3 regions of the Streptomyces sp. NPDC047869 genome follow, and region 1 is predicted to be linked to each of the others. Evidence: riboswitches for the same ligand, from Rfam matches in the RefSeq annotation. Region 1 holds a riboswitch; each other region holds the start of a gene.

Region 1 (4,310 bases):
TACGGGGACGTACGTACGACTGGCTGATATCCGGGTCGTCCCGTTCGGATCGGCCCGGCGGAGGTCAGCCCTTGGAGACCTCGGTGTGGCCGCGGAAGCGCGGGAAGGCGCTGCGGCCGGCGTACACCGCGGCGTCGTCGAGGATCTCCTCGATGCGCAGCAGCTGGTTGTACTTGGCGACGCGCTCGGAGCGGGCCGGGGCGCCGGTCTTGATCTGGCCGCAGTTGGTGGCGACGGCCAGGTCGGCGATGGTGACGTCCTCGGTCTCACCGGAGCGGTGGGACATCATGCACTTGAAGCCGTTGCGCTGGGCCAGCTCGACGGCGTCCAGGGTCTCGGTGAGCGAGCCGATCTGGTTCACCTTGACCAGCAGGGCGTTGGCGGCACCCTCGTCGATGCCGCGGGCGAGGCGCTCGGGGTTGGTGACGAACAGGTCGTCGCCGACGAGCTGGACCTTGTCGCCGAGCTTGTCGGTGATGATCTTCCAGCCGGCCCAGTCGTCCTCGAACAGCGGGTCCTCGATGGAGACGAGCGGGTAGGCCGCGACGAGCTCCTCGTAGTACTCCGTCATCTCGGCGGCGGAGCGGTCCTTGCCCTCGAAGAGGTACTTGCCGTCCTTGTAGAACTCGGAGGCGGCGACGTCGAGCGCGAGGGCGATCTGCTCGCCGGGCGCGTAGCCGGCTTCCTTGATGGCCTCGAGGATGAGGTCGAGGGCCTCGCGGTTGGAGCCGAGGTTCGGGGCGAACCCGCCCTCGTCGCCGAGGCCGGTGGACAGGCCCTTGCTCTTCAGGACCTTCTTCAGCGTGTGGTAGACCTCGGTGCCCCAGCGCAGGGCCTCGGAGAAGGACTCCGCGCCGATCGGAGCGATCATGAACTCCTGGATGTCCACGTTGGAGTCGGCGTGCGAGCCGCCGTTCAGGATGTTCATCATCGGCACCGGCAGCAGGTGCGCGTTCGGGCCGCCCAGGTAGCGGAACAGCGGCAGGTCGCTGGCCTCGGAGGCGGCGTGCGCGACGGCGAGGGAGACGCCGAGGATGGCGTTGGCGCCGAGCGAGCCCTTGTTGTCGGTGGCGTCCAGGTCGAACATGGCCTGGTCGATCAGGCGCTGCTCGGTGGCGTCGTAGCCGACCAGCTCCGGGCCGATCTGCTCGATGACGGCGAGGACGGCCTTCTCGACGCCCTTGCCCTGGTAGCGGTTGGGGTCGCCGTCACGGAGCTCGATGGCCTCGAAGGCACCGGTGGAGGCACCGGACGGCACGGCGGCACGACCCGTGCTGCCGTCGTCGAGGCCGACCTCGACCTCGACCGTGGGGTTGCCTCGGGAGTCCAGGATTTCCCGGGCTACGACGACGTCGATGGACGGCACGAGCATCTCCTTCATGGATGTGACGCTGGAAGTGCGGGGCGGGGTGCCTTTCGGCTCTGCCTTGCGACTAGAGCCTAACCGTCCAAGGGGCGTCGGCCACCGACCGACCGTCCCGTGGACAGAGAGACGGTACCCATTGTTCCTGTCCGGAACAAAGCGGTTCGGTGAGGTTCCGCGAACCAATGGGGGAAGGGGGCGGGAAAAAACACAGCCCCGCCCCGGTGCGTACGGGGGAACACGCACCGGGGCGGGGAGCCCGTGGGGGACGGGAGGAATGGCCCTCACGAGGCCTTCAGCTTGGGGGACGGCCTTGTGAGGGCACTGTGGTTCCGGTCGGAGCCAGGCGTCACTTCAGGTGCAGCTGCTGGCCCGGGTAGATGAGGTCGGCGTCCTGGACGATGTCCTTGTTCAGCTTGAAGAGCTTCTGCCAGCCGCCGTCGACCTTGTGCTTCTCGGCGATGGTGCCGAGGGTGTCGCCCTTGACCACCTTGTACTCGCCGTCGCCCTTCTTGACCTTCTTACCGGTCGGGGTGGTGACGGTCTTCTTCGCGCTCGCGGCCGGACGCTCGCTGGAACGGGAGGCGGCCTGCTGGTCGCCGGCGCGGGTGGCGGTGCTGCCCGAGGAGGTGCTCTTGGAGGAGCCGCTCGGGGCGGAGCCGCTGTAGGGGGTGCTCGACAGGCCCTTGCCGCACACCGGCCAGGCGCCCTTGCCCTGGGCGGCGAGGACCTTCTCGGCGACGGCTATCTGCTGGGCCTTGGAGGCCTGGTTGGCCTGGCCGGCGTACTGCGTGCCGCCGTAGGCGGCCCAGGTGGAGGCGGAGAACTGCAGACCGCCGTAGTAGCCGTTGCCGGTGTTGATGGACCAGTTGCCACCGGACTCGCACTGGGCGACCGCGTCCCACTCGGAGGTGGTGGCGGCGGAGGCGTTGCCGGCCGCCATCAGCGGGGCGGCGACGGCGGCGCCGGTAACACCGGCGAGCGCGATGGCACGGGTGGCCTTGGACGGACGACGGTGCTTGCCCTTGCTGGAGAACAGCATGGATGGATCCCCTCACCGACGCCTGCGAGGTGAGCTGTCGGGTTCGGGCCGGTTGAGTTGCCCGGCCGCGGGCCCGCTTTCACGGGCCGCGGCTCCACCCCTAGCCGGTTCCAGCGCGACCGCTGGTTCCGGCACTTACCTTGGGTCCCCCGCTCCTGCCTACGGCGCTTTACGCGACGACTGTTCCCGGGCGGCCGCTGGCAGGATTCGGCGTTGCGACAGCCGGGGCTCGTGGTGACGAGCGGTCACGACCGTAGACACGCGATCGAGGGAATTTCAAAGACGATCAGGGCTTCTGAGACTCATCCCACACTTTCACCGAAGCGGACATCAATGCCCAATCCGGTCGTCAACTACCGCTGCTTTTGGCCCGTTTCGCTACCGACTTCCAGGGTCTGACCGGCGGAGATGTGGTTCGGGTCGGTACCGATGGCCTTCTTGTTCCGGGCGTACAGCTCGTGCCATCCGCCGTCCACGTCAAGGGAGTCGGCGATGGAGGCGAGGGTGTCGCCCTCATGCACGGTGTAGGTGTCCGTCCCGCGGGAGGCGTGCTTCCCCGACGAGGAGGCGCTCTGACCGTTTGTCACGCTTTCGTCCGCACTGCCGCCGCGGTGACGTCCGCCACTGCTGAGTGCTCCGGTGTCGACGAGGCTCCAAGAACCGCCGGTCTGCAATGAATTGTCCGAGTCTTCCACGACCGGGTCCGGGGTCGCGGACTCGCTCCCCTGTGACTCCTCGGCGCGCGGCGAGGTGGATTCGTCGGACTCGGGAGTGCCCGTGCCCGTGTCCGACCCCTTGGAGCCGGCACTCTTGCCCGCGCCCGGGGACGACTTGCCGGCCGAGCCCGAGGAAGAGTCGGAGCCGGAGTCGGAGGAGTCGGGCGAGGAGGTGGAATCCGGCAGACCGGACGAGTCGGGATCACCGGCGGAATCGGACGAGTCCGTGGAGCCGGAGGAGTCGCCGGACCCGCCATGGTCCGAGCCGGACTTCCCGGAGCCTCCGACGCCCGTGTCGACGTCCAGGGACCCGGAGTCGGAGGTCAGGCCGGAGAGCAGGGCACAGGTGGTCCAGGGCGTGGTGCCCTTGTCGGCGAGGATCTTCTCGGCGACGGCGATCTGCTGGGAACGGCTCGCCAGGTCGGCGGTGGCGGCGTACTTGGTGCCGCCGTAGGCGTTCCAGTCGTCCTGGGAGATCTGCAGTCCGCCGTAGTACCCGTTGCCCGTGTCGGCGCTCCACGAGCCGCCGCTCTCGCACTCGGCGACCTTGTCCCAGGTCGTGCCGTCGGCCGCGTTGGCGCTAGCGGCACCTAGGAGCGGGATGGCGATGGCGGAGCCGGTCACTCCGGCCGCGACGAGAAGAGCCGGAGCCTGACGGGGGCGACGGTGACGACCGTTCCCGGAGAGCATGCGGAAGCCTTTCGTGCGACAGCGGGAGCGACGCGGCACCCAATGCTCGGGCCGCGTTGATGGGTGAACGTATAGGCACACGATCACTTGTCACAAGTTCATGCCGCACAGATCACATGAAGATCACAAAGTTGAACGCCCGTCATGTTTACGGTTGTACGGGCTGTTCCTTGGCCGGGGTGAACTCCACGGGCAGGGTGCGCAGCCCGCGCATGATGAGCCCGCCGCGCCAGCGCAGGTCGGCCGGATCGGCCGCGAGCCGCAGGTCGGGGAGGCGGGTGAGGAGCGTGGCGAGCGCGGTCCGGCCCTCCAGCCGGGCGAGCGGGGCGCCGAGGCAGTAGTGGATGCCGTGGCCGTAGCCAAGGTGCTGGTTGTCCCCGCGGGCGAGGTCGAGGACGTCGGGACCGGCGAACCGCTCCGGGTCCCGGTCGGCGGCGGCGAGGACGACGAGCACCGGGTCGCCGGCCGCGATCTCCTGCCCGCCGAGGGTCAGCGGCCC
Region 2 (4,310 bases), on a different contig from region 1:
CGGGCGGAACGGGCCCGCGCGGTCGCCGCCGAACTGCACGCACGGCTGACCGCCGCGGGTCTGGAGGCGGTACGACCGGACGCCGCGGTGGTCTCCGTGCGGGCTCCGTCCCCGGAGCAGGCCGTGCGCTGGGCGGCCGACTGCCGTACGGCAGGCCTGGCCGTGGGCTGCTTCCGTCCTCCTTCCGTGCCCGACGGCATCTCGCGGCTGCGGCTGACCGCCCGTGCGGACCTCTCCGGGGCCGAGATCGAACGCGCTGTACGTGTGATTCGCGAGGCGCGACCATGAGTCGGCGTGACACGGCCGCACGTCTGGCGAAAGTGATCGGATCTGATCAGTAGGGGTCGGCCCGCCGGCCGGTGGTCAGGTCGGGTTCGACCCGGTCACCGGAGCGTTGCCACGAAGCCCGCCCAGCTCCCGGGGGAGAAGAGCAGCGCGGGTCCGGCCGGAGCCTTGGAGTCGCGCACGGCGAGCAGTCCGGCCCACGGGCCGGAGTGCGGCCGGGCCGTCTCCACGCAGTTGTTCGCTCCGGTGCTGTAGCTGCTGCGCAGCCACCGCACGTCGTGCAGATCGGTACTGGCTGGGACGTTCCGAGGCAGTGCTGTCATGGTGCCTCCTTACGCGCCGTCACCTATCCCGGCGATGTAGTCCAACGATTCCTCGGGTGAAAGGGCGTGGAACTGAAGGGTGTCGAAGGCCTCGGCGTAGGCCATGAGGTCTTCTTTCCGTTCCAGGTAGAGGCTACTCGTCAACTGGTCGAGAACAACCACGTCCAGATCAGAAGTGCGCGGAAATGAGAAGATAACGAAAGGCCCGGTGAGGCCGACATGCGCCCCCGCCGCGAACGGCAGTACCTGGAGCCGCACTTGGGGCAGCCGGGCGGCCTCCATCAGCCGTTCCAGTTGCCGCGCCATCACCTCGGGGCCGCCGACCTCCCGCCTGAGCACCGCCTCGTCCAGTACCGCGGTCAGCTCCAGCGGCGGCTCGGACCGGAGCACGTCCTGCCTCGCCAGCCGCACCTCCACCAGGGCGTCCAGCCGCTCCTCGTCCACTCCCTCCACCGCTGCCCGGGTCACCGCGCGAGCGTATTCCGGCGTCTGCAGAAGGCCGGGAACCACCGTGGTCTCCAGGGTGCGCATCCCGCTCGCCTGCGACTCCAGACTGATGAAGTCGCGGTAGGTGGGCGGCAGGACGCCCCGGTACGCGTGCCACCAGCGGTTGCGGCCGCCCGCGTCCCCCGAGCCCGTCAACATCAGGAGCATGTCGCGCAGTTGCCGGTCCCGGACGTCGTAGGCGTCGAGGAGTAACCGCACGTCCGCCGGCCTCACCCCACTGGCGCCGGTCTCGATGCGGCTCACCTTCGACTGGTGCCAGCCCACCAGAAGGGCCGCCTCGCCACTGGTGAGCCCGGCCCCGGTGCGCAGCGCACGCAGTTCGGCGCCCAGCTTGCGGCGCCGCACCGCGGGACCGTTCTGCATGGGAACTCCTTACTCCTTCCGGGCCGCCCGGATACGGTCTCGCGTCGCAGAGTTCACCGCTTCGGGCGACAGATATATGCATATCTTGGTGGATCGCTCCCCTGACCGGCCCGGTGATGGCAGTCTGGCGAAGAAGCACCAGTCCGGGACCGTACTCGAACCATCCGCTCCTCGTCGGACTGCGGTCCCGTGGGAAAGGGACGACGTCGCCATGGCAGACCACCTGGAAGCATCCGTCACTCTGCCGAGCGATCCCGCCTCGGTCTCCGCGGCCCGTTCCTACGTGGTGGGCACCCTCGCGGAGTGGGGCCTGCCGTCGGACACCGACGTGGCCGACACCGTGCGACTCATCGTCTCCGAACTCGCCACCAACGCCGTGCAGCACACCTTCGGTCAGTCACCCACCTTCACGGTCGACATCGCGCTGGACCGTGACGAACACCTGCGCATCGGCGTCACGGACAGCCATCCGCGCTTTCCGAAGAGACTGCCCGCCGCCGTCCAGCAGGACAACGGGCGCGGCATGGTCATCATCCGCTGGCTCACCGCCGAGTGCGGCGGCAGACTCCGCGTCCGCCCCACCCGCGAGGGCGGCAAGACGGTGTCGATCGAACTGCCGTGGACCCCCCAGGGGGAGCAGCTCACGGCGGCCGGGCAGCAGGAACCCTAGAAGAGGAACTGCGGAAGCCGGGGGACCACGGCCCGGCGCGCGGCCCTGCGGCCGCCCCGGCGGCTCGCCACGGAGCCGGACGCGGCCGCGCCGCCCCGGGGCCGCCCGCGTGCTTCAGGCGGGCACCGGGACGGCGCCGACGGTCAGGGGGAGCGGCCCTGCTGCTGGAGCCGCTCCAGGGGCGGGGCGGGGTCAGCTGACCCGGCCGTACCAGACGCTCCGTGTCCAGATCTTCTCGAGCCGCACCACGGCCCCGGTCTTCGGGGCGTGCCAGATCTTGCCCTTCCCGGCGTAGATGCCGACGTGGTAAACGCTGGATCCAGAGTGGAAGAAGACCAGGTCACCGGCCCTGCGGTGGCCGGCGGAAATATGCCGGGTCCGGTTGTACTGCTGGGCTGCCGTACGCGGCAGCTTCTTGCCCGCCTTCTTGAACGAGTAGAGCGTCAGACCCGAGCAGTCGAATCGGCGCGGACCGGTTGCCCCGTACTGGTAAGGGGAGCCCTTCTTGGAGGCGGCGATGTGCAGAGCCTTCGTCGCCAGCGTGGCGGCCGAGGCCTCGCCGGCCAGGCCGGGCACGGCGATGGAGCCGCCCACCGCTGCAAGCGTAAGAGCCGAGGCCGTACCGGCCCGGGCCATCATCGACGGGACACGATTCAGCGCAGTCATGCGCAACCCTTCGTCAGCCGCCTGTGAAGGATGACCTGTCGGATTCGGGCTGGCGAAGTGGCCCGGCCGCGTTGCCGCGGCTTCACCCCAAGGGCTGCTCGGCACGACCGTCCGTCTGCGACGAACGTCCGTCCCGGCGACCCGTCTTGCCTGGGTCCTCCACTCCTGCCGATCCACTCCTGTCGACCGGTCATCCGGGCGGCGGCAGGACTCGGCGTCCGCACGGATCGCCCCGCCGCGGTGGCGGGGGCTTGTCGTCAGACAGGGATCTTCACTCACAGGTGTCCGAAAATCCCAACGGAACCGGGGATTTGTGGCGTTACTCACCACTCACCCGTTCGGGTGGACACTGCTCTGTTCGAGTTGCCGTCAACTCCCGGACGTAGCCCCGGACCTGGGAAGAAGCACCTCCGCGCACGTCCTTGATCCGCCGATCGCGCAAGTCGGAGGGTCAGAAAAACAGCCTGGAGATACTCCGGCCGGGGGTACGTCGTTCGGGCCGTTTCAACTCCACGCCGGGCGGACCGTCGACGATCGGGTCCACCCGGCGCGGGAACCGGCGTCCGGGTCAGCCCACGCAATCGGGCGGGAGCACGACGCGCGCGGTACGGCGCTCACCGTCGAGCACCCGCAGCGCCCGTGCCAGCGTGTCCCCGTGCAGCTCCGCCTCGCCCCGCCGGTGCATCAGGGCGAGCGCGTCGCGCAGCTCGGCCGCCTTGCGCACCAGGGCCTGCGCCGCGCGCAGCCCGCTGTAGGTGTCTCCCGGCCGCGCCGGGTTGATCCGGCCGAGCAGGTCGACCGCCTCCAGGTAACGGTCGATCAGCTCGCCCTCGGCCCTGGTCAGCGCGGGCAGCGGCGGAAGCTCCGGCGGCAGCATCGGCGGGTCACTCCGCCCGCTCGGCGCCGGGGGCGGTCTTGCGGCTCGGGACGACACCGTCCACCAGTCCGTACGCCAGCGCGCCCCGCGCGTCCAGCACCAGATCCCGCTCCAGGTCCTGGCCGACCTGCTCCGGCGTGCGCCCGGTGTGCCGGACCAGCATCTCCTCCATCAGCGCCCGCATCCGGGTCAGCTCCCCGGCCTGGATGAGGAGGTCGCTCGGCTGTCCCTGGGCCGGTTCGGGCAGCGCGGGCTGCTCGAGCACCACGCGCGCGCCCGGCAGGATGAAGCGCTTGCCCGGGGCGCCGGCCGCGAGCAGGACCGCGGCGGCGGAGGCGGCCTGGCCCAGGCAGTAGGTCTCCACGTCGCAGCGGACGTAGCGCATCGTGTCGTAGACGGCGGTCATGGCGCCGAACGAGCCGCCCGGGCAGTTGAGGTACAGCGTGATGTCCCGGTCCGGCGCGGTGTGTTCGAGTTGCATGAACTGGCTGATCACATCGGTCGCCGCGGCGTCGTCGAGAGCTGACCCGAGGAAGACGACCCGGTTCTCGAACAGCTTCGAGTAGGGATCGAGCGTGCGGTCCCGGCCCGTGTCCGTGCGCTCGGTGAACTCGGGCAG
Region 3 (4,310 bases), on a different contig from region 1:
GCGGTCCTCGTGTACGAGCCCAAGTCCCCGGAGACCGTCGAGGACGCCGACGTCCCCGAGGACCCGGAGGCCGAAGCGACCGTTGAGGCCCGACACGACAACGAGGAGACGGCCAAGTGAGCGAGCTCGCCCCGATGGACTTCCACCCCCAGCCGCAGCCGGGCGAGGCCAAACCCTGGGCGTTCCCGGCCCCCGAGCGCGACACGCTGGACAACGGCCTGACCGTGCTGCGCTGCCACCGCCCCGGCCAGCAGGTCGTCGCCGTGGAGGTGCTGCTCGACGCGCCCCTGGACGCCGAGCCGTCCGGCCTGGACGGCCTCGCCACGATCATGGCGCGGGCCTTCTCCGAGGGCACCGACAAGCACTCGGCCGAGGACTACGCCGCCGAGCTGGAGCGGGCCGGCGCCACGCTCGACGCGCACGCCGACCACCCCGGCGTCCGGCTCAGCCTCGAGGTGCCCGCCTCCCGCCTGGCCAAGGGCCTCGGCCTGCTCGCGGACGCCCTGCGCGCTCCCGCCTTCGCGGAGAGCGAGGTCGAGCGGCTGGTGCGCAACCGGTTGGACGAGATCCCGCACGAGCTGGCCAACCCCTCCCGCCGTGCCGCCAAGGAGCTCTCCAAGGAGCTGTTCCCGGCCACCGCGCGCATGTCGCGTCCGCGCCAGGGCACCGAGGAGACGGTCGAGAAGATCGACGCGGCCGCGGTACGTGCCTTCTACGACCGGCATGTGCGTCCCGCGACCGCGACCGCGGTCGTGGTCGGCGACCTCACCGGCACCGACCTGGACGCCCTGCTCGCCGACACCCTGGGCGCCTGGACCGGCACCCCCGCCGAGCCGCGCCCGGTGCCGCCGGTGACCGCCGACGACACCGGCCGGGTCGTCATCGTCGACCGGCCCGGCGCCGTCCAGACGCAGCTCCTCATCGGCCGGATCGGCCCCGACCGGCACGACCGGGTGTGGCCCGCCCAGGTGCTCGGCACCTACTGCCTCGGCGGCACGCTCACCTCCCGCCTGGACCGCGTCCTGCGCGAGGAGAAGGGCTACACCTACGGCGTGCGCGCCTTCGGGCAGGTCCTGCGGTCCGCCCCGGACGGCACCGGCGCCGCGATGCTCGCCATCAGCGGTTCCGTGGACACCCCGAACACCGGCCCGGCGCTCGACGACCTGTGGAAGGTGCTGCGCACCCTCGCGGCCGAGGGCCTGACCGACGCCGAGCGGGACGTCGCCGTGCAGAACCTGGTCGGGGTGGCGCCACTGAAGTACGAGACCGCGGCGGCCGTCGCGAGCACGCTGGCCGACCAGGTCGAGCAGCACCTGCCCGACGACTTCCAGGCGACGCTGTATCAGCAGCTCGCGGCCACCGGCACCGTGGAGGCCACCGCGGCGGTCGTCAGCGCCTTCCCGGTGGACGGCCTGGTGACGGTCCTCGTCGGTGACGCGGCGCAGATCAAGGAGCCCGTGGAGGCGCTCGGCATCGGCGAAGTCACCGTCGTCGCCGCCGAGTAGCGGCCGGACGGCGTCACACGCGCGTGGGGACCTCGCGGCCGACGGGCCGTCAGGTCCCCTTCGTGTGTGCGGTCCTTCCCGAAACGGGTGAGCCGTCCTTGTTCAGATGTCCGAATTGGGGCAGAGGTTGCCTGTCTGCCCTGTGGGATGCGCTACAAAATCACGGATTCGTTTGGGCGCCGGAGACCGGCCCGCTTAGCGTCTTCCGGGCTGTCCGTCAGGCAGTGCGCCGCGCCCGCGGCACCGGACAGCCATCGCCGAGTCCCCGTACGGCGCGAGCCAGGGGAGCCGGGGACCCATCGCAGTCCCTGGGGTGAATCGGACGCCCGCGCGTGAGCGAGGGGGTCCGTAGGAGACCTTCCTGCTCCGAACCCGTCAGCTAACCCGGTAGGCGAGAGGGAAGGAAAGGACCAGCCACTTCATGGCGTTCATGTGCGCCTCCGGGAAGCACCGCAAGCCCGGCCGCGTCAAGCGCACCACCGCTCAGGCGGCGGGTGTCGCAGCCCTCACCACCACCGGTGTCATCGGCACCCTCGCGGCGTCCCCGGCGCTCGCCGCGGAGAAGCCCGTCGAGCAGACCGGCCTCACGCCGGTGATCAGTGTGAGCGACGACGTCGCCGAGCAGATCGCCGAGCAGGCCGCCGCTCAGACCCAGGCCGCCGAGCGGCAGGCGGCCGAGGAGGCCGCCGCCAAGGCGGCCGCCGCCGAGGCGAAGAAGGAACGCGAGGCCGCGGCGCGCGCCGCCCGTGAGGCCGAGCGCAAGCGCCTGAACGCCTTCGTCGCCCCGATCGTGCACTCGTACGTCTCCACGGCCTACCAGGCCAGCAGCTCCCTGTGGTCCTCCGGCTCGCACACGGGCATCGACTTCCACGCCGCCAGCGGCACCTCGGTGCACGCGGTCGGCGCCGGCACCGTCGTCTCCACCGGCTGGGGCGGGGCGTACGGCAACGAGATCGTGATCCGGATGGCCGACGGCATGTACACCCAGTACGGCCACCTGTCGTCCATCGGCGTCACGGTGGGCCAGAAGGTGATTCCGGGCCAGCAGATCGGCCTGTCCGGCGCGACCGGCAACGTCACCGGCCCGCACCTCCACTTCGAGGCCCGTACCTCCCCCGACTACGGCTCGGACGTCGACCCCATCGCCTACCTCCGCAAGCACGGCGTGCACGTCTGACCCCGTCCCGCGCGGACATCCGAAAGCCCCGGCTCACCGAGCCGGGGCTTTCGCGGTTTTCGGTGATGCGCGACGGCACGGTCGGCCAAAAAATATGCATGGATTCCGACCCGCCGTCGGAAATTCCCCTCCCTTGGAATAGAGTCACGGATCAACACGTCCATCGTCGGCGTTTCATGGGGATCAAGGCGGAGGTCGGTCATGCGTATTCCGGCGCACTCGGTGTGCACGGCGATCCGGGACGACATCGTCGCGGGTGTCCATGAGCGAGGCGGCCGGCTCACCGAGGAAGTCCTGGCCCGCCGCTACGGCGTCTCGCGCGTCCCCGTCCGTGAGGCGCTGCGCACCCTGGAGGCGGAGGGCTTCGTGGTGACCCGGCGGCACGCCGGCGCGTGCGTGGCCGAGCCGACCGAGCAGGAGGCCGCCGACCTGCTGGAGATGCGCATGCTCCTGGAGCCGCTCGGCGCTGCCCGGGCCGCGCAGCGGCGTACCGAGGCCCATCTGAAGGTGCTGCGCGGCCTGGTCAGGCTGGGGCAGGAGCGGGCCAGGAGGGGCAACAGCGAGGATCTGCGCGCGCTGGGGGGCTGGTTCCACGAGACGCTCTCCCAGGCGTCCGGCAGCCCCTCGCTGACGTCGATGCTGACCCAGCTCCGGCACAAGATCGCCTGGATGTACGCGGTGGTGGCCCCGCCGAGCCCGGTGGACTCCTGGGCCGAGCACGGCGCGATCGTGGACGCGGTGGCGCGTGGCGACGGCGAACGCGCGCGTGCCGTCACGGCGCTGCACACCGAGCGCGCGACGGCCGCGCACCGGTTGCGCTTTTCCGGCGGCGAGGGCCGCCCGGACCGTGTGAGGACTTCGCAACACGTTGTAAACATGTCGGGCCCGCGTAATTAACACGGGCACCGTATACAAAGAAGAGGGAATTTCGGGGCGGGGTATTTTCGCTGCCCGGATTTCCCGCGCATCAGAATTGCCGGTGAAACACCGGAGCCGTGCCGCCCGAAAAGGGTGGCACGGCTCCGATGTTTCTCCTGAGCCGGCGCTCAGACCGTCTCGGGCAGTTCCTCGAGCCCCTCGGCGACCAGCTTGGCCAGACGGTCCAGGGCGATGTCCGCGCCCTCGGCGTCGGAGGCGAGGACGATCTCCTCGCCGCCCTGGGCGCCCAGACCCAGGACGGCCAGCATGGAGGCCGCGTTGACGGGGTTGCCCCCGGCCTTGGCGATCGTCACCGGGACGCCTGTGGCCGTGGCGGCTCGGACGAAGATGGAGGCGGGGCGGGCGTGGAGGCCCTCGGCCCAGCCGATGTTGACGCGGCGCTCAGCCATGTGTTGCTGCCCTTCGGTGTTCAGGGTTGTCTAGACCAGTTTCCCATACGGTGAAGCGTGCCCCGGGCGGTCCTGCGTCCCGCCGCGGTGCTGTCGCCGGACCGCGGCCTCGATCCGGCTTGTCGTCCTCCACAGACTGCCTCGCGACGTCGCCGTACGCGAGCCGTACCCTGGGGCCCATGCAGAGCCCGGCGGACCGGCAGGACCGGCACGAGTACCCCGCTCACTGGGAGGCGGACGTGGTGCTGCGCGACGGGGGCACCGCGCGCATCAGGCCCATCACGGTTGATGACGCCGACC

The links. Region 1 has a riboswitch for cyclic di-AMP ahead of AB0924_RS10425 (transglycosylase family protein). Riboswitches for the same ligand answer to the same signal wherever they lie in the genome.
Positions count from the first base shown of each region.
Region 2: linked by a shared signal. The riboswitch ahead of AB0924_RS18675 (C40 family peptidase) and the one ahead of AB0924_RS10425 (transglycosylase family protein) in region 1 are both predicted to bind cyclic di-AMP.
Region 3: linked by a shared signal. The riboswitch ahead of AB0924_RS33925 (M23 family metallopeptidase) and the one ahead of AB0924_RS10425 (transglycosylase family protein) in region 1 are both predicted to bind cyclic di-AMP.

Region 1 covers NZ_JBEYRK010000006.1:84,625-88,934, forward strand. Annotated here, with positions in the region: gene eno (phosphopyruvate hydratase) at 65-1,372, opposite strand; gene AB0924_RS10425 (transglycosylase family protein) at 1,713-2,405, opposite strand; cyclic di-AMP (ydaO/yuaA leader) riboswitch at 2,410-2,582, opposite strand; gene AB0924_RS10430 (transglycosylase family protein) at 2,759-3,811, opposite strand; gene AB0924_RS10435 (cytochrome P450) at 3,960-4,310, opposite strand, start outside.
Region 2 covers NZ_JBEYRK010000013.1:51,597-55,906, reverse strand. Annotated here, with positions in the region: gene AB0924_RS18695 (8-amino-7-oxononanoate synthase) at 1-288, shown strand, start outside; gene AB0924_RS18690 (DUF397 domain-containing protein) at 384-608, opposite strand; gene AB0924_RS18685 (helix-turn-helix transcriptional regulator) at 618-1,478, opposite strand; gene AB0924_RS18680 (ATP-binding protein) at 1,690-2,148, shown strand; gene AB0924_RS18675 (C40 family peptidase) at 2,341-2,814, opposite strand; cyclic di-AMP (ydaO/yuaA leader) riboswitch at 2,818-3,041, opposite strand; gene AB0924_RS18670 (hypothetical protein) at 3,383-3,691, opposite strand; gene AB0924_RS18665 (ATP-dependent Clp protease proteolytic subunit) at 3,699-4,310, opposite strand, start outside.
Region 3 covers NZ_JBEYRK010000039.1:14,974-19,283, reverse strand. Annotated here, with positions in the region: gene AB0924_RS33935 (pitrilysin family protein) at 1-120, shown strand, start outside; gene AB0924_RS33930 (pitrilysin family protein) at 117-1,505, shown strand; cyclic di-AMP (ydaO/yuaA leader) riboswitch at 1,751-1,914, shown strand; gene AB0924_RS33925 (M23 family metallopeptidase) at 1,927-2,682, shown strand; gene AB0924_RS33920 (GntR family transcriptional regulator) at 2,884-3,579, shown strand; gene AB0924_RS33915 (HPr family phosphocarrier protein) at 3,729-4,010, opposite strand; gene AB0924_RS33910 (GNAT family N-acetyltransferase) at 4,190-4,310, shown strand, end outside.